3 regions of the Janthinobacterium darwini genome follow, and region 3 is predicted to be linked to each of the others. Evidence: predicted binding sites of a transcription regulator. Region 3 holds the regulator's gene; each other region holds the start of a gene.

Region 1 (5,682 bases), on a different contig from region 3:
GCCGTAAAGCCACCGATGAAGACCTGGAAGATGAACAGCGCCACCACCAGGAACAGGTACTTGCCCAGTCCCCGCTGCGAGGGCGTGAGGGCGAACGTCGTCAACGGGTCGCGCGGGCCGGGCGCGGGAAGCGCTTCGTCGTGGTCGCGCAAAAAGGCCCAGCCCCACACGAGGAAGCCGACACCGGCCAGCAGCACCACCACGCTGGCGACCGACCAGACGAGGTTTTCGCCGCTGGGCTGGTTGCCGATCAGCGGTTCATGTGGCCAGTTGTTCGTGTACGTAACTTTCTGGCCCGGACGCTCGGTGGCGGCGGCCCATGCCGTCCAGAAGAAAAACTGCGTCATCTGTGCGCGCCGCTCGGCACTGGGCAGGGTATTTTCCTTCATGGCGAAATGTTCGCGGCTGGCGTGCAGCGCTGGCGCGTCGGAAAACAGCTGGTCGTAATAGTGCGCCGTGTTGGCGATGGCTTGCACGCGGCGCGGCGACAGGTGCAGTACTTGTTCTTCATCGACCCGGTTGCCGCGGTATTCCAGCTTGAGCGCTTCGCGCAACGCCGCCTGCGCGGGGCCGTCAAGCGCCGCGTACGTCTTGCCATGCTGCTCTTGCGCGGCCAGTTCCAGCCAGGCCGTCAGTTCGCGGTGCAGCCAATCGGCCGTCCAGTCGGGCGCCTGGTAAGCGCCGTGGCCCCAGATGGAACCCAGCTGCATGCCGCCGACGGATTGCCAGGCTGTCTGCCCATCGAGGATGCCCTCGCGGTCGAACAGTTGCCGGCCATCTTGCGCCAGCACTTGCGCGGGGATGGGCGGTGCCTGCCGGTAAACTTCGACACCGTAGTAGCCGAGCAGCGAAAACGTCACGATCAGCACACCGATCAGTGTAAACCAGAGTTTTTTGTAGGGACCCATGGGTCTTTCCTTTGTCAGTGCACCACGGCCGGCGCAAAGCGCTCGAACAGGATATTGTTTTCGGTATGAATGTGCGCCATCAAGTCTGCACGGAAGGTACGCAGGCCCGTGTACAGCGCGCGCCAGGTGGTGCAGGCGCCGGCCGGCGCGGTGATATCGTTCGTCATTGCCTCCATGGCGCGCAAGGCCACGCCATGGTCGTCATGCTCCATGCGCATCACGTTGATGGGCGCGCCGGCCCGGGGGCCATGGCCGCGCACGATCATGGGGAACAGCACGTCTTCTTCCTTGCGCATATGGCTTTCCAGCTCCTGCGCCATGGCCGACAGATGTTCTGCCAGCCCGTGCGGACAGTCGGCGCGGTCGCCATGCACCTGCTCGACCTTGCGTGCCAGGCGTATCAGCTCTGGCAGCTGCTCGCGGTGCACGGCGTGGTAGCGCGCCAGGATATGCTCCACCAGCTCGGTGGCCGGGGCTTCCTGCCAGTCACGCTCGCCACTGGTATCGGCGCGTGCTGCCAGCACTTGCAGTTCCTCGACGATGGGCGCCGCGTCCACGCCGGCCGCTTCGGCCGCCGCGCGCAGGGTCTTGTTGCCGCCGCAGCAAAAATCCAGGCGGTGGGCATCGAACAGGCGCGTGGCGCCAGGGATGCGGCGGGCCAGCTGGCCCAGGGATAGGTCGATCATTTCCATAACAGTTCCTTGATGATGAATGGGGGTGGTTTATTGCACGGCGCCCGCGTGGTAGACGCCCGGTACGGGCTCGCCCGTCACTTCCAGCACGCCAACGGCGCCCTTGCCGGCGCGCGACAGCGCATGGTCGACCAGCAGATAGCTGCCCGGGTGCTGTACCTTGAGTTCGACGATGGTCGCGCCGCCCGGTGCCACGAGGGTGGTTTGCACGTCGTGTTTCGGGCTGCTGATGGAGCCTTCGCTATATACCTTGTCGAAGATCTCGCCGATGATGTGGAAGGATGAAATCTTGTTCGGGCCGCCCACGCCGAAATAGATGCGCACCGTCTCGCCGACCTTCGCCTGCAATTTGTGCGTCTTGCTCAGGGCGCCTACTTCGCCATTGAAGACGTAATAGTCGGGCAGTTCATTGGCCATTTTTTCCAGGTTAGGTTCCTGGTGCACGGGCGCGCCGTGCGGACGGCCCGTGTACATTTCGCCCTGCATCACGTAATACTCGCGGTCCACTTTGGACAGGCCGCCTTCCGGTTCGACCAGGATCATGCCGTACATGCCGGCCGCGATATGCTGCGGCACCAGGGGCGTAGCGCAGTGGTACACATACAGGCCTGGATTGAGCGCCTTGAAGGTGACCGTTTTTTCCTGCCCTGGCGCCACCTGCGTATGCTGTCCGCCGCCATGGCCGCCCGTCACCGCGTGCAGGTCGATCGAGTGGATCATCTTGCTGTCCTTCGCATTGAACAGGGTCAGTTCCACCGTGTCGCCCACCTTGGCGCGCAGCATCGGACCGGGCACTTGCCGGTTGAAGGTCCAGTAAGTAAAACTGGTGCCGTCATCGAGCTTGCCCGGCAGCTCCACCGTCTCCATGCGGTACTTGAGCAACTGCGGCGCGCGCGCGCCGATGGCGGCCGGCACGGAGGCCGGGTTGGCCGCCACGCTGACAGCCGAGGGATCGGGACCGCGCATCGGCGACGGCGCGGGCGTGTACAGGGCCAGCGCGGCGGCCTGGCTGGACTCGTTGGCCGCGCTGCCGGTGCCAGCAGCCTTCGGTGCTCCGGCTTCGGCCTGCGACGTCCCGCTCACTTCCAGCTTGCCTTCCATGCCGATCTGGCGGTGGCCGGGGATCGAGCAGTAATAGGTGAACGTGCCGGCGCGCGTGACCTTGAAGCGCACGCTGGTGCTGCCGCTACTGGCGCTGAATTTGGCGGATGCCACGTTGAGTTCCGGGATCAGCAGATCGTGCTCGGCACCTTCGCCGCTTTTCAGCACCAGTTCGACCGTGTCGCCCACGTTCGCCGCCAGCACGGGATTGACCTGGCCCTTGGCATCGATGAATACCATCTTGCCGTCGACGATATTGGTTTGCAGTTCATAGCGCTTGAGCGCGGCGGCGGCAGAAGGTTTGGCCGCAGTAGCGGCAGCGCTGGCCGGCAGGCTCGCCTGTGCTTGCACGGACAGGGGCATGGCCAGGACGCAGACGGCGGCGGCAATGGCGCGGAGGGAGGGAGTCGTTTTCATCAAGCTTTCCTTGGTCTTGTATGCCGGTTCGGCACTCTTATCTAGGCAAACCGTGTGCCAGGAAAAACTTGTTTTAAATCAACGATTTGAAAAATGCAGGGTCGTAATGACCCATGTTTGCCGTGGTTCCTTGTACCCTGCATGGTACTTATGACCACCACCGCCGTCCACCTGCTGCTACTCACCGATCTGGTCGCCGACCTGCCCGTGGCCGTGCGCCTGCAGCGCCTGGTAGGCAGCCTGCGCGCGCACTTCGGCTGCGAGGCCGTGGCCTTGCTCAAGCTCGATGGCGAGCACCTGCGCCCCGTGGCGATGGCCGGCCTGGCCAGCGACGCGCTGGGACGCCGCTTCGCCGTCGCCGACCACCCGCGCCTGGCCTCCATCCTGCAGCGGCGCGGCGTGCTGTGCTTTCATCACGACAGCTCCCTGCCCGATCCCTACGATGGCCTGATCGCCGAGCGGGCGGGCGAGCCGCTGCCCGTGCACGACTGCATGGGCATGGCGCTGGACCTGGAAGGCGAACGCTGGGGCGTAATTACGCTCGACGCGTTACAGGTGGGCACCTTCGACGCGCGCGCGCAGCGCGACCTGGGCGAGCTGGCCTGCGCCATCGAAGCGGCCGTGCGCGTGACCCGCCTGGAGACGGAAATCCGCGCCCTGCGCCTGTCGGGCGGCACCATGCTGGCCGACGCGCAAGCGCCGCGCGAGGAACACGACTTCGTGGGCCAGAGCAGCGCCATCATGCAGCTGCTGCACGAGCTGCAGGTGGTCGCCGAATCGGACCTGCCCGTGCTGCTGCTGGGCGAGACGGGCGTCGGCAAGGAACTGTGTGCGCACCGCCTGCACCGGCTGTCGCGCCGCGCCGGCAAGCCCCTGATCCACGTCAATTGCGCGGCCTTGCCCGAATCCCTGGCAGAAAGCGAATTGTTCGGCCATGTGCGGGGCGCGTTTTCCGGTGCCGTCAGCGATCGGCCCGGGCGTTTCGAGGCGGCCGAAGGGGGCACCCTGTTTCTCGATGAAGTGGGAGAGTTGCCGCTGTCGATACAGGCCAAGCTGCTGCGCACCTTGCAAAATGGCGAAATCCAGCGCCTGGGCGCGGACCGGCCGCGCCGGGTCAACGTGCGGGTGATCGCCGCCACCAACCGCAGCCTGCGCGAGCATGTGCGCGACGGTTCGTTCCGCGCCGACCTGTATCACCGTTTGTCCGTGTATCCGGTGCAGATTCCGCCGCTGCGCGAGCGGGGCAATGACGTGCTGCTGCTGGCCGGCGGTTTCCTTGAGCTCAACCGCGCGCGCCTTGGCCTGCGCAGCCTGCGCCTGTCCGCCGCAGCGGAAAACGCCTTATGCCATTACCGCTGGCCGGGCAATGTGCGCGAACTCGAACATGTGATCAGCCGGGCCGCGCTGAAAGCGGTGATCCGCGGCGCGGACCGCAAGGACATCGTGACCCTGGAAACGGATATGCTCGACCTCGATGCGCTGGAGACGCCAGCCGGTACGGAGACGCTGCCCCCAGTGCCAGGCGCGTGCGGCACGCCGGCGGCGCCGCTGCTGTCCATGCATCAGATCGTGGAAGCGAGCCAGCGCCAGGCCATCCGGCAAGCGCTGCTCCTGCATCAGGATAACTGGGCCGCCGCCGCGCGCCAGCTGGGACTGGACTCCAGCAACTTGCACAAGCTGGCGCGCCGGGTGGGACTGAAGAACAACTAGGAAAACCTACTGCGCGTCGTGATTTGCGGCCGCCGATGCTCACTGCCTCGGCGTCACCGTACATTCACACAGCCACGCGTTTCGACCATAACTCAGCGCCGCTCGCTACGGTTTTGTCAGGTGTGAGAAAAACGAATGGATCCGGCGATACCGCTCAGCGGTGAATGACCAGGGTGGTCGGCAAGCTGTGCAGATAGGCGGCCAAGTCCTTGATGTCCTGGTTGCTCAGCGGTTTCACCTGGCCCGTCATGATGGCGTTATTGCGGCCATTGGCCTTGTCGCCCCGTTTATACGCCGTCAAGGCGTGTTCCAGGTAATCCTTGTGCTGGCCCGCCAGTTTTGGGTACGACGGATCGATGGGCGAGCCGTAATCCTTGCCGTGGCAGGTGGCGCAGCTGTATTTTTCGGCCAAAGCCTTGCCCGTGTTGATATTGCCGGCGGCGCTGGCGCCGAACGAGACAGTGGCGCATACGAGGGCGGCGAGTAGTGTTTTCATCATCTGGCTGATCCTCAGTTCGGCTTGGCTTGTTGCGCATAATACGCGGCGACATCGGCGATATCCTGGTCGGACAGGCTGCTGGCGATGCCCTTCATGCTCGGGTGCTTGCGGTCGCCCTTCTTGTAGGCTTGCAGCGCATTCTCGATATATTTTGCCGGCTGGCCACCGATCATCGGCACCTGGAACACTTCGGGGAAGGTCGCCTTGTAACCGGGAATGCCGTGGCAGCCGATACACATTTCCACCTTGGCAGGGGCTGCCTTGGCGTTTCCTACAATGTCAGCCGCTGTGACGGCATTTGCTATGCCGGCAAGCACGAGAAGTGCAAATATTTTTTTCATAGTGGCAATGTGAA
Region 2 (5,682 bases), on a different contig from region 3:
GGGAAGCCGCGTCACACGCGCGCCATGGGACGGGACGTTCAGTAACGACTGAACGTTGTGCTGCTGACTTGGGGGCAATGATGAAACTGACGTTCTTGGGCGCGACGGGGACGGTTACTGGTTCGCAATATCTGCTCACCAGCGGGAGTGAACGGATTCTCGTCGATTGCGGCCTGTTCCAGGGGTATAAGCAGTGACGCTTCGGCAGAAGACGCGGCATCGGTCCGGCGCGCGAAGCGCTCGACGTGCTGGCCGTGTTGCAGAATCACAGCGGTGGGCCGGATGACTTGCGCCAGCGGGCGCTGGCCGCAGGCTTGCTGGAGCTCGCCGGCAAGGCGTCCCAGGGTGCCGGCACGGTCATGGCCATCGACAACCGACTGCTGGCCCGGACCGCCAGGCTGGGCCGGCGCACCCAAGACGCCGGCGGCAGGCATGGTATTTCATGCGCCGCTAGGTACGCTGGTGGCGGTGGGGCAACCGCTGTTTACCTTGCACGCAGGCTCCCCCGGCGAACTCGCGTATGCGCTTGCCTATGCACAGGCGCAGGATAATCTCGTCACGATCGGCGAGGCGGGGTAGGCGCCGGTCTGGCCGGCGCTGGACCAGGCTTCCGCGCGTGCTCAGGCGGCACGAAAGACCAGCACCGGCAGAGGGCTGTGCACGAGGACTTTGTGTGTTTCGCTGCCCAGCAGCACGCCTTTCAAGCCGAATTTGCTATGCGTCCCCATGGCGATCAGGTCGCAGCCGTTTGCCTCGGCCGTCTCGAGTATTTTTTCGTGGGGGTGATCGGAGCGCGTCAGGAAGGTGCCACACTCGACACCGGCTTCGCGCGCCTGCCCGCAGACGAAATCGAGCACTCTCTTGCCGTTCTCCATGCTTTCGTCCAGATAAGTTGTGCGGGTCGCCTCCAGCATCTCCGTATCATGGCTGAGGACGTGAAAATCCGGTACCACATGCAGCGCGGTAATGCGCGCGCCGCACGAGCGCGCCAGCGCGATGGCCGACAGCAGCGCAGGCCTCGAGGCGGGCGAACCATCCGTTGGAACCAGTATGTGCTTGAACATGGTGCTCTCCTCAAACTTGTTGTGGTGCGTCCAGTGTGACGTTGATAATGCAGAGTAACCATGATCCTGATCATTCTGGCGACAGCAAATGTATGCCTGGCATGGGCTGCCATGCCGGGTGATGGTCGGTATTGTCGCTTGCCGTACTCGCACTTCCTTTCGATGCAGGATGCTGCCCTGCGGCAATCTGATGCAGGGCAGGGCGGTCGAGCAGGCGAAGCTGGCGATATCTGACGGAGATGATGCCGAGCTCCTGCAGGTGCGAGATCATGCGCGTGACGGTGGCATGCGTCAGGTCAAGATAGTCGGCAATCTCCTTGCGCGACAAGGCAAGGTGCAATTGAGGCACGTGATCGTTCTGGTCGCCGCCTTTCCAGGCCTGGTGCGACAGGAACTGCGCGAATTTCTGTTCCGCATAATCACACCGGACCAGCAGGCCCAGCTCCTGCTGTTGCCCCAATTGCTTGCTCAGCCGCCATTCCAGCGAACGCGCAAGTCCAGGAAAGTGCCGCGCCGCTTCAATGAGTTGGGGATAGGAAAACTCGCACACTGTGCTGTCGCAGAGCGCCGTCGTTGAGTCGGTGTAGCGATCGAGGTCGAGACTGTCGAGTCCCAGCAGGTCTCCTTCACTGGCGAACCTGGTAATACAGGGTTTTCCATGCTGGTCTGCCTGAAAGGACTTGAACTGGCCACTGCGAATGGCATACCAGCGACCGCGCACCGGTTCATTGACACCTTGCAAGGCATCGCCCCGCACCAGGTGATGCTGCTGCAGCACCAGGCCACTGACCCTGCCGCAGTCCGCGTCGTTCATGTCTGCTGGCAAGCATACGCCGCGCGTGCTGCACTCGGAGCATGGAAGAGGAGAGGCCGCATCGCTGGCGGAACTGGAGGTCTCGTACATGATTAGCTCGTCGAAGAGTGGCTGATGGCAAAGGGGGAGCGGGCAGCATGGGGTGAAGCGGGGTGCGCGGCAGTGGCGATCGTTTCCATTGCGCCGGCATCAAGGAGCGCGATATAGCGGTTTTCCAGCAAAATGAGGCCGGCTTGCTTGAAGTGATGCATAACCCTGCTGACGCTCTCCGGCGACAGGTGCAGGTAGTTGCCTATGTCGCAACGCGACATGGGCAAGCGATAGCATGGCGGCGTGCCCTCCTGGCGGGTGTGCCTGGCCCGCTCAAGCAGAAAAGCGGCCAGTCGCTGCTCGGCCGTGGCCTGATGCATTTGCACTGTGCCTGCGCGCATTTCCCGGATGCTCAATGCGAGCAGGTGGTGCAATATGGTCTGCTGCTGGCGCAATATGGCGTAGCTGATCACATACACTTCGCTGTCTTCCAGCGCCACGGCGGTACAGGGATGCCAGTCAAGCCCGATACTGTCGAGCGCAAGGAAATCCCCGCGGGCAGGGAAACAGGTGATTTTCCTTGCCCCCGTCTCATCCGTACGATAGTGCTTGAAACTGCCGGCGTGTATGAAAAACACGCAATCGGTGACGCGATCTCCAGAACGATACAGGCTGGTATTGCGCCTGATCCACTGGCGCTGCCCACCGGCGATGTGATCGGGAAACCCGCGAGCGGCAGGTGTAGTGTCATTGTGCATTACGTCCTCGCTTGCCAGGGCGCGCGAACCAGCCGCCTGTGCACTAAGATAGTCAGGGAAACCATCGCCTCATGCTCCCGCCGCTAGCGGTCCGGCATTGCGCAGTCGTTGAGCGACAGGGACACGAATGGCCCCGCTTCCACGCCGGTCTGCAGCCCTGTGCCCAGTTTGAAGAAGGCGGGAGCGCTCCAGCTGCCATTCTCCCGCTTGCGCAGCAGTACACCGGTGCCGCCGCTGGCGCCGAAGGCCAGCGTGGCGCGGCGGCAGGAGGGCAGTATGAAGACCCCTTTCGACCAGCGCAGCGCTTCCGTCATCAGCGTATCCTTTTCCAGCAAGGCCACAGCAGTGCGCGCGTTGTCGACATGCTCATTTGCCGTCGCTTGCAACTGCACTCTTGCGATTTCCTGGTCGGACGCAAGTCCATCCTTCGGCTGGGTTAGGGCGAGCATGGGAACGCAAGCGAGCAGGATGCCGCACAGCACGCTGCCAAGCGGTTTTATATGGGCAATCATGGCCTTACTCCTGTTTTAGGGGGGCAACTGCCTTTCACACTACAGGCAGGCAGCCACCGCTTGCCATGATCTGTATCAATACCGCGCTTGAATAGTGTTGTGCAGCCCCTGTGCCATCCGCGATGGCTGTCACCCGGGCCAGGCCTGCGTCTGCCGATTACCGTCGCTCTTGATATCGATCATTGTTCGGACAGACAAGTGGAAATTCACCCTTTATAGTGAGCTTGGGTACACGGTTGCCGCTGCCCGCGAACGCCCGGCGATACGGCGACGGGAGCTTGGCCAGCCGATTTTCAGGTAATGGAGGGGAAGTGAAGAAAAATGCACTGACAAGCGAACCTTTGCCGTTGATGGGGCCGGGTACGTTCGAACTCGATGCCGATATCAGTGCCCTGGGCATGGCCCTCATCGAGGTGTTGAAATTGCGCCAGTCGCAGCGCGAATTCAGCGAGCACGAGCTGTCCTGGTACCGGCTCTCGCGCCTGCTGTGGGCCGCCGATGGCTGCAACCGCCCCAGCACGGGCCATCGAACGGCGCCATCCGTTTGCAATGCGCAGGAAATTGAGATTTATGTCGCCATGTCCAGCGGCCTGTACCGATATGATCCGGTGGCGCCATCACTGCGGCAACTGAGCACTGTCGATATCCGGGCCGTGACGGGGAAGCAGGATTTCGTGGCGACGGCGCCCGTCAACCTGCTGTATGTCGCCAATTTGTCGCGGATGCCGCCCGAGGAGCAGGCCAGGCAGTTGCTGTTTGCCGCCCTCGACGCCGGTCACATCAGCCAGAACGTGTACCTGTTTTGCGCCGCCGAGGGCCTGGCGGTGGTATCGCGTGGCTGGTTCGACCAGGGAGAGCTGGCCGCGGCCATGGGCTTGGCGGATGGACACCACGTGATGCTGGCGCAATCGCTTGGCCATCCGCTGGCTGTCGCGGCGCCACCGCGCTACTCCTGAGTGTCGGGGCGGCTGGGGAGGGCATGCGGCACCTGACTAGGACGAGCCGATTTTCTGCCACTGCTTGTAGCCGTCATAGAGGGCCGAACTGCCGCCTTCCACCAAGGTGCGTTGCATGTCCAGCAGGATGGCGAACAGATTCACGCGGTAATCATCGCCCAGTGTGCATTGCGCTTGTAAACTGGCAGCATCGAACTCGTACAGGTGGGCGACGCCTTTCTCTTGCACGCGCTGGAGCAGCGTGTTCATGTTTTCCTGTGACAAGTCTTGCAGGTAATGCAGTGTCAGGCGCGCGGCGTCTGCGCCATTGTCGAGTGTGTGCTCCGCCATCGCATGGTAGTGATCGAGCAAGCTGCTGCTGCCCGAAGTGAGCAGCTTGGCAAAGTTGATGTTGATGTCGGGCATGTTGGCTCTCCGGCGTAGGCGTGTCGCGGCACGCAGGGTTTGCTGCGGGAAACGCAGTGATGACGTCAGTGTAGTAGCCGGCATCCGCAGCGGAAGGCGGTGAATTGATGCGTATCAAGCGCGACATTAATCTGCCATGCCCCAGGCGCAAAGCCGGTGACGCGCCATGTATCAGCTGACAGCAAATAATTCGGTGTGGCCGAACCCCAGTTCATAGTTCAGCAAGGAAATGACGCTTGGCTTGATGCGCAGGAAGACGAGGCCAGGCCACGGCGCGGCCGTGCTGGCCCCCATGACGTCGCGCAGCTGGGGAAAGCGAAACAGCATCAGGTCGGCCACCTGCTCGTTTTCGCTGGCATTGTCGACCAGGGCTGCCGTGCCCGCCATGGAAAGGCCGCGGATATGCTGCCAGTCATGGTACGGGGGCGTAATGGCCAGAGAAACCTTGTCGTGCTGCCGGATATTATGCGCTTTCTGGCTGTTCAGGCCGATGCTGCAATACAGCGTCAGGTCGTCGTGCACGTAACTGACCACCGTCGTCTGAGGATAGCCATCCGGACGCACGGTGGCCAGGGCCATGTCCGGCGTGGCTGCGAGTACATCGGCAATGAACTGGCGATGGGATGAGTCCAGCGGCATCATGATGGCTCCTTGACGCAATGCACGGTGGGCGCACTGGGCCCGGACTTTGATAGTAGTAAGTTGCACGGTGTTTGGCAAGGCGCCAGATCATGTGCCTGCGATGTTGCCCGGCCGGCGTGCCGCAGACGCCAGCGACTTTGTAGCGTTAATGTGATATGTCTAAAAGTACCAGGAAGGCAACGTTATCGCGACGCGCTACAGTGGACGGGTGGCAGCGCGAACATGCTGCTCAAACTACATCAAGGTGCGGCAGCCATGACTCAGCGTAATCGCAAACGGCAGGCGCGTATCGAGCAGCTGGAGCAGGAGCCGGGACACGATGGGCGGCAGCGGGAAACCGTAGCGCCATGCGCACTGAAGGGCTGCCGAATCCTCGATGCCGGTGTCCCACCCATATGGGCGGACGCTTCAGTTGCCAACCTGAAGCTGGTTCGTGACGGCAGTGATGCCAGGCGCCATCCAGGCCGCGCGCTCGACCTCGTCGCGTTCAGTCCAGGAACG
Region 3 (5,682 bases):
GACGGCACCACGGGCCACGTCTGGGACGAGGACTTGAAGGAACTCAATACGCCGATGCCGCGCTGGTGGATGTGGTTGTTCTACATCACCATCGTCTTCGCGCTGGCGTATCTGTTCCTGTACCCGGGCCTGGGCAACTATGCCGGCAGCCTGGGCTGGAAATCAACGGGCCAGTACGAGGAAGAGCTGAAGAAGGCGGAAGCCGACTACGGCCCCCTGTTCAACAAGTACCTGAGCCAGGACTTGAAGACGGTGGCCGCCGATCCGCAGGCGCATGCCATCGGCCAGCGTTTGTTCCTGACCTACTGCGCGCAATGCCACGGTTCGGATGCGCGCGGCAACAAGGGCTTCCCCAACCTGACCGACAAGGACTGGCTGTATGGCGGTGAGCCCGACATCATCAAGACCACTATCATGCATGGCCGCAATGGGCAAATGCCACCGATGGGCGCCGCCCTGGGCTCCGAAAAGGATGTCGAGAACGTGGCCCATTATGTGCTGAGCCTATCCGGCTCGACCTCGGACCCCGTCAAATCCGTGCTGGGCAAGGCCAAGTTCGGCGCCTGCATGGCCTGTCACGGCGCCGATGCGAAGGGTAACCAGATGCTCGGTTCGCCTAACCTGACGGACAAGATCTGGCTGTATGGCGGCAGTGCCGATACCATCATGGAAACCATCCGCAAGGGACGCAACAACACCATGCCGGCCTTCAGCGATTTCCTCGGCGAGTCCAAGGTACACGTGCTGTCGGCGTATGTCTGGAGCCTGTCGAATCCCCAGACGCCCGTGAAATGACGTAATGGAACCTCAAGTCATCAAGATGTATGCGGCCCGCGAGCAAATCTACCCTCGCGAGGCCAAAGGACGCTACGCTACCTGGCGATGGGTATGCGTATGGCTTACCCAGCTGGCGTTCTACGGCTTGCCGTGGTTGACCTGGAATGGCAGGCAAGCCCTGCTGTTCGATTTGACCACGCGCAAGTTCTACATTTTCGGCGTCGTGCTGTGGCCCCAGGATTTCATCTATCTGGCGGCCCTGCTGATCATCTGTGCGTATTTGTTGTTCCTCGTCACGGCCATCGCCGGGCGGGTGTGGTGCGGGTTCTCTTGCCCGCAAACGGTATACACGGAAATCTTCCTGTGGGTCGAACGCCGCATCGAGGGCACGCGCAGCGCGCGCATGGCCCTCGACAAGCAGGGACCCTCCGTGCGCAAGGCTTTCAAGAAAACGGCCAAGCACCTGGCATGGGGCGCCATCGCCCTGTGGACGGGCTTTACCTTTGTCGGCTATTTCACGCCGATCAAGGAACTGGCGCGCGAGGTGACCACCCTCAATTTCGGTCCCTGGGAATGGTTCTGGGTCTTGTTCTACAGCCTGGCAACCTACGGCAACGCAGGCTGGCTGCGCGAGCAGGTGTGCAAATACATGTGCCCCTACGCGCGCTTCCAGAGCGCCATGTTCGACCAGGACACCCTGATCATCACTTACGATGCCAAGCGCGGCGAACCGCGTGGCGCCATCAGCAAGAAGGCCGGCAACAACGACAAGCTGGGCGACTGCATCGACTGCACCCTGTGCGTACAAGTGTGTCCGACCGGCATCGATATCCGCAACGGCCTGCAGTATGAATGCATCGGCTGCGCCGCCTGCGTCGACGCCTGCAACAGCGTGATGGACAAGGTCGACCGGCCGCGGGGACTGGTACGCTACAGTACCGACCATGCGATGGAAAACAACTTCAGTTCGAAGCAGATCCGCCAGCGCGCCATGCGCCCGCGCGTGCTGATCTACACTTCCATCCTGGCCCTGATCATCATCGCCGTGTGTACTTCGCTGGCCCTGCGCACGCCCCTGAAAATGGACGTGATCCGCGACCGCGGTTCGATGGGACGCGAAGTGGAAGACGGCATGATCGAAAACGTTTACCGCTTGCAGATCATGAACACCTCGGAGCAAACCCAGCATTTTAAAATCAGCGCTTCCGGCTTGCCGGGCCTGACCTTGCTGACGCGCGAAGAAGTGACCTTGCAGCCGACGGAAACGCTGGGCTGGCCGATCCGCCTGCGCGTGCCGCACGGCGTGGGCGAGAAGGGCTCGAACAAGATTGCGATCGAATTGCACTCGCTGGACGACCCATCGTTGCATGTGCGTGAAAGCGCGGTATTCATCGTACCGCGCTAATGTAGGAAGGCCAGTCCCCGGATGGGGATTGGCCGATTAAACAGGAGAAATATCATGTCCGACAGTCTCAAGCTGCAAGCCCCCGTTGCCCCGTGGTACAAGCATCGCTGGCCATGGCTGCTGATGATCGGTCCCGGCCTGTCCGTGGTCGTCGGCAGCTTCATGGGCTATATCGCGTTTACGCAGCCTGATGCGCTGGTGGTGGGCGATTACTACAAGCAGGGAAAGGCGATCAACCAGGACTTGCGGCGCGATACTGTCGCCAGCGACCTGGCGATGGATACCAGCCTGTCGTATGACGTGGCGTCAGCGCGCCTCAGTGGTTCCGTGCACAGCTTCGGCAAGGCTTACCAGGGTCCGCTGCAGCTGCATCTGGCGCATGCGACCTTGCCGGAAAAAGATATCAAGCTGCTGGTGCAGCCCGATGCGGCCGGCAACTTCTCGGTAGCGCTGCCGATGCTCGAGCGCAGCCGCTGGCAAGTGCTGGTGGAAAACGACAAACGCGAGTGGCGCCTGTCCGGCATCTGGACCTGGCCGCTGCAGCGCAGCATCGCGCTGCACGCGGATGAAGAGCTGTAAGACTTACTTGCAGACGTCCGTACCGGCCGTAATGGCCTTCAACTTGGCCGGCTGCAAGATCTCGATCTCGCGGTTGGAGACGCGCAGCCAGCCTTCCTTCTTGAATTTGGACAATAAGCGGCTGACGCTTTCGATGGTCAGGCCCAGGTAGTTGCCGATTTCCTCGCGCGACATGCGCAGCTGGAAATTGCTGCCCGAATAGCCGCGCGCCTCATAGCGCGAGGCCAGGTTGACGATGAAGGCGGCAAAGCGCTGCGTCGCCTGCATATTGCCCAGCAACAGCATGACGCTTTGCTCGCGCGTGATTTCCTGGCTCATCATCCGGTGGAAATGGCGCAGCAGGGTAGGCATACTGCCCAGCAATTGTTCCAGGCTGGAAAACGGGATTTCACACACTTCGCTATCTTCCAGCGCTACCGCATTACAGTGGTGGCGGTCGGCGCTGATGGCGTCCATGCCCAGCAGTTCTCCTGCCATCTGGAAGCCCGTCACCTGCTCTTCGCCACCCGGATTGATCTGGTACGTCTTGAAGTGCCCCAGGCGGATCGCGTACAGGTTCTGGAACGAGTCGCCGATGCGGAACAGCGAGGCGCCGCGCACGATCTTGCGGCGGCGGCCGATGATCTGATCCAGCCTGTCCATGTCGCCCACATCGAGGCCCATCGGCAGGCACAATTGATGCATGCTGCAGGTCGAGCATCGCGCACGCAACGCTTCCACGGTCACTGTGGGCAAGGTGGGAGTGAGGAGCGCTTCAGTCATGTCGGTACCTTTTAGAAAATGCAATACCGAGTTTACTGCATACACGGTTGCCGTGTGCCAATTTCACCCCAATTGCGCTGAATAAACGACGTTCTGACTTTAATTATATGGCAACATCGTCAAAAGCCCTTGCAGCGAGGGCAATTTGCGCGGCACCGCTTGCCAAGTTGATGTATTGATAGGAAAATTCCTGACAGCATTATCTGCCGCCTGTGCCGCCCGGTACTGAAAAGGAAATCATGAAGCCTCTCGGCATCAAAGCAAAAGTCGCCTTGGCCACCAGCCTGACCTCGATCGCCATGATCGCACTGGTCACCATGATCCAGTTGCAGCACATGCGCGCTGACTTCACGCGAGTACTGCTGAGCCAGCAATCTGCCCTGATCACCCGCACCGCCGCCGAGCTCGACGACAAGCTGGGCATGCTGCTGCAAATCGTCACCCTGACGGCCAGGCAGCAGCCGCCGGAATTGATCGCCCAACCCGCCAAGCTGCGCGAATACTATTCGCGCCGCTCGATGCTGGTGCTGTTCGACGACGTGCTGGTGCTCGATGCGCAAGGCGCCATCGTGGCCGACATGCCGCTGGTCACGGGCCGCGCCGGCATCAATGTTGCCGAGCGCGAGTATTTCCAGACCGTCCTGCGCACACGCCAGCCCATGATCACCGAGCCGATGCTGGGCAAATCGAGCGGCATGCCCATCGTGCAGATGGTGGCGCCCGTGCTCACCGCCGATGGCCAGGTGGCCGGTGTGGTGATCGGCGTGCTGCGCCTGTACAAGGACAACCTGCTGGGGCGCCTGCGCTCGGAAAAGATCGGCAAGAGCGGCTATTACTTCATTCTCACGCGCGGCGCCGTGCCGCGCTACGTGCTGCACCCCGATACCAGCCGTTTGCTGCAGCCGCGCCAGCCGAACGCCAACCTGACGACCACCCAGATGCTGAAGGACGATGGCGAAGGCAGCATGGTCAGCACCAACAGCCGCGGCATCACGGCCGTCAACAGCTTCAAGCGCCTGAAATCGGTGAACTGGCTGCTGGCCGCCTCGCTACCCATCGAGGACGCCTTCGAACCGTTTGATGGCGTGCTGTACCGGCTGGTGCTGTGGAGCATCCTCGCTTCGCTGCTGGCCGCTTTTGTTCTGGGCTGGGTTACCGTGCGCCTGCTGTCGCCGCTGGTGCGCCTGCGCGATACCCTGCTGGCCCTGCGCACCAGCGGCAGCCGCTTCACGCCCGTGCCAGTGCAGCAGCGCGACGAGATCGGCGAACTGACGGAGGCGTTCAACGGCCTGATGTGCGAACGCGACCGCCTGCAGCAGGAACTCGAATCGCGCGCGGCGGAACTGGAACTGGAGCGCGACCGGGCCGAGGCGGCCAACCGGGCGAAGAGCGACTTCGTGGCCAACATGAGCCATGAAATCCGCACGCCCCTCAATGCCGTGCTGGGCATGGTCTATTTGCTGGGCAATACCAGGCTCGACACGGAACAGCGCAAGTATCTGACCATGGTGCGCGTGGCGGGCCAGTCGCTGCTGGGCATCCTCAACGACGTGCTCGATTATTCGAAGATCGAAGCGCGCCGCATGGAATTGTCGCCCGTCGAGTTCGACCTTGACGAAGTCATGAATACCCTGGCCACGACGATGACGATGAATGCGGGCGAGAAGGAGCTGGAACTGGCCATCGCTGTCGAGCCCGACGTGCCGCGGCGCCTCGTGGGCGACGCCCAGCGCCTGCAGCAAATCCTCGTCAACCTGGCCGGCAATGCCATCAAGTTCACCGAGAGCGGCGAAGTGGTGGTGGCCGTCAGCCTGGCCGAGAGAGAAAACGGGTGCGCCTGGCTGCGCTTCGAAGTGCGCGACACGGGTATCGGCATGACGGAACTGCAGCAACAGCAACTGTTTTCCGCCTTTTCACAGGGCGACCAGAGCATCACGCGGCGCTTCGGCGGCACGGGCCTGGGCCTGGCCATCAGCAAGCAACTGATCCACATGATGGGCGGCGATATCGCCGTGGCCAGCAGCGAAGGCAAGGGCAGCCGCTTCTGGTTCAGCGTGCCCTTCGAGATGCTGGAGCAGCCGGCCGAGACGCGGCGCACGCCGGCCCTCGGCCAGCTGCGCCTGCTGGTGGCCGACGATAACCGCACTACACGCGAACTG

The links. Region 3 encodes FNR, which switches genes on or off when oxygen is low (the NO sensors DNR and NnrR bind a similar motif). Its sites were predicted from a motif close to TTGATNNNNATCAA; they were not measured.
Region 1: the regulator FNR is predicted to act here: its motif matches at 3,187-3,200, upstream of nirK (copper-containing nitrite reductase).
Region 2: the regulator FNR is predicted to act here: its motif matches at 3,244-3,257, upstream of ACQ4WZ_RS10790 (lipid-binding SYLF domain-containing protein).

What each region holds. Positions count from the first base shown of each region.
Region 1 covers NZ_JBNYXX010000002.1:184,197-189,878, forward strand. The annotation lists gene ACQ4WZ_RS16310 (nitric-oxide reductase large subunit) at 1-908, opposite strand, end outside; gene ytfE (iron-sulfur cluster repair protein YtfE) at 923-1,600, opposite strand; gene nirK (copper-containing nitrite reductase) at 1,631-3,118, opposite strand; gene norR (nitric oxide reductase transcriptional regulator NorR) at 3,269-4,828, shown strand; gene ACQ4WZ_RS16330 (c-type cytochrome) at 4,983-5,324, opposite strand; gene ACQ4WZ_RS16335 (c-type cytochrome) at 5,339-5,668, opposite strand.
Region 2 covers NZ_JBNYXX010000001.1:2,344,664-2,350,345, reverse strand. The annotation lists gene ACQ4WZ_RS10815 (hypothetical protein) at 39-434, opposite strand; gene ACQ4WZ_RS10810 (hypothetical protein) at 346-579, shown strand; gene ACQ4WZ_RS10805 (universal stress protein) at 621-1,064, opposite strand; gene ACQ4WZ_RS10800 (Crp/Fnr family transcriptional regulator) at 1,135-1,878, opposite strand; gene ACQ4WZ_RS10795 (Crp/Fnr family transcriptional regulator) at 1,971-2,666, opposite strand; gene ACQ4WZ_RS10790 (lipid-binding SYLF domain-containing protein) at 2,750-3,178, opposite strand; gene ACQ4WZ_RS10785 (SagB/ThcOx family dehydrogenase) at 3,490-4,134, shown strand; gene ACQ4WZ_RS10780 (hypothetical protein) at 4,171-4,539, opposite strand; gene ACQ4WZ_RS10775 (pyridoxamine 5'-phosphate oxidase family protein) at 4,711-5,181, opposite strand; gene ACQ4WZ_RS10770 (BON domain-containing protein) at 5,590-5,682, opposite strand, start outside.
Region 3 covers NZ_JBNYXX010000004.1:347,767-353,448, reverse strand. The annotation lists gene ccoP (cytochrome-c oxidase, cbb3-type subunit III) at 1-795, shown strand, start outside; gene ccoG (cytochrome c oxidase accessory protein CcoG) at 800-2,182, shown strand; gene ACQ4WZ_RS22865 (FixH family protein) at 2,237-2,761, shown strand; gene fnr (fumarate/nitrate reduction transcriptional regulator Fnr) at 2,765-3,523, opposite strand; gene ACQ4WZ_RS22855 (response regulator) at 3,763-5,682, shown strand, end outside.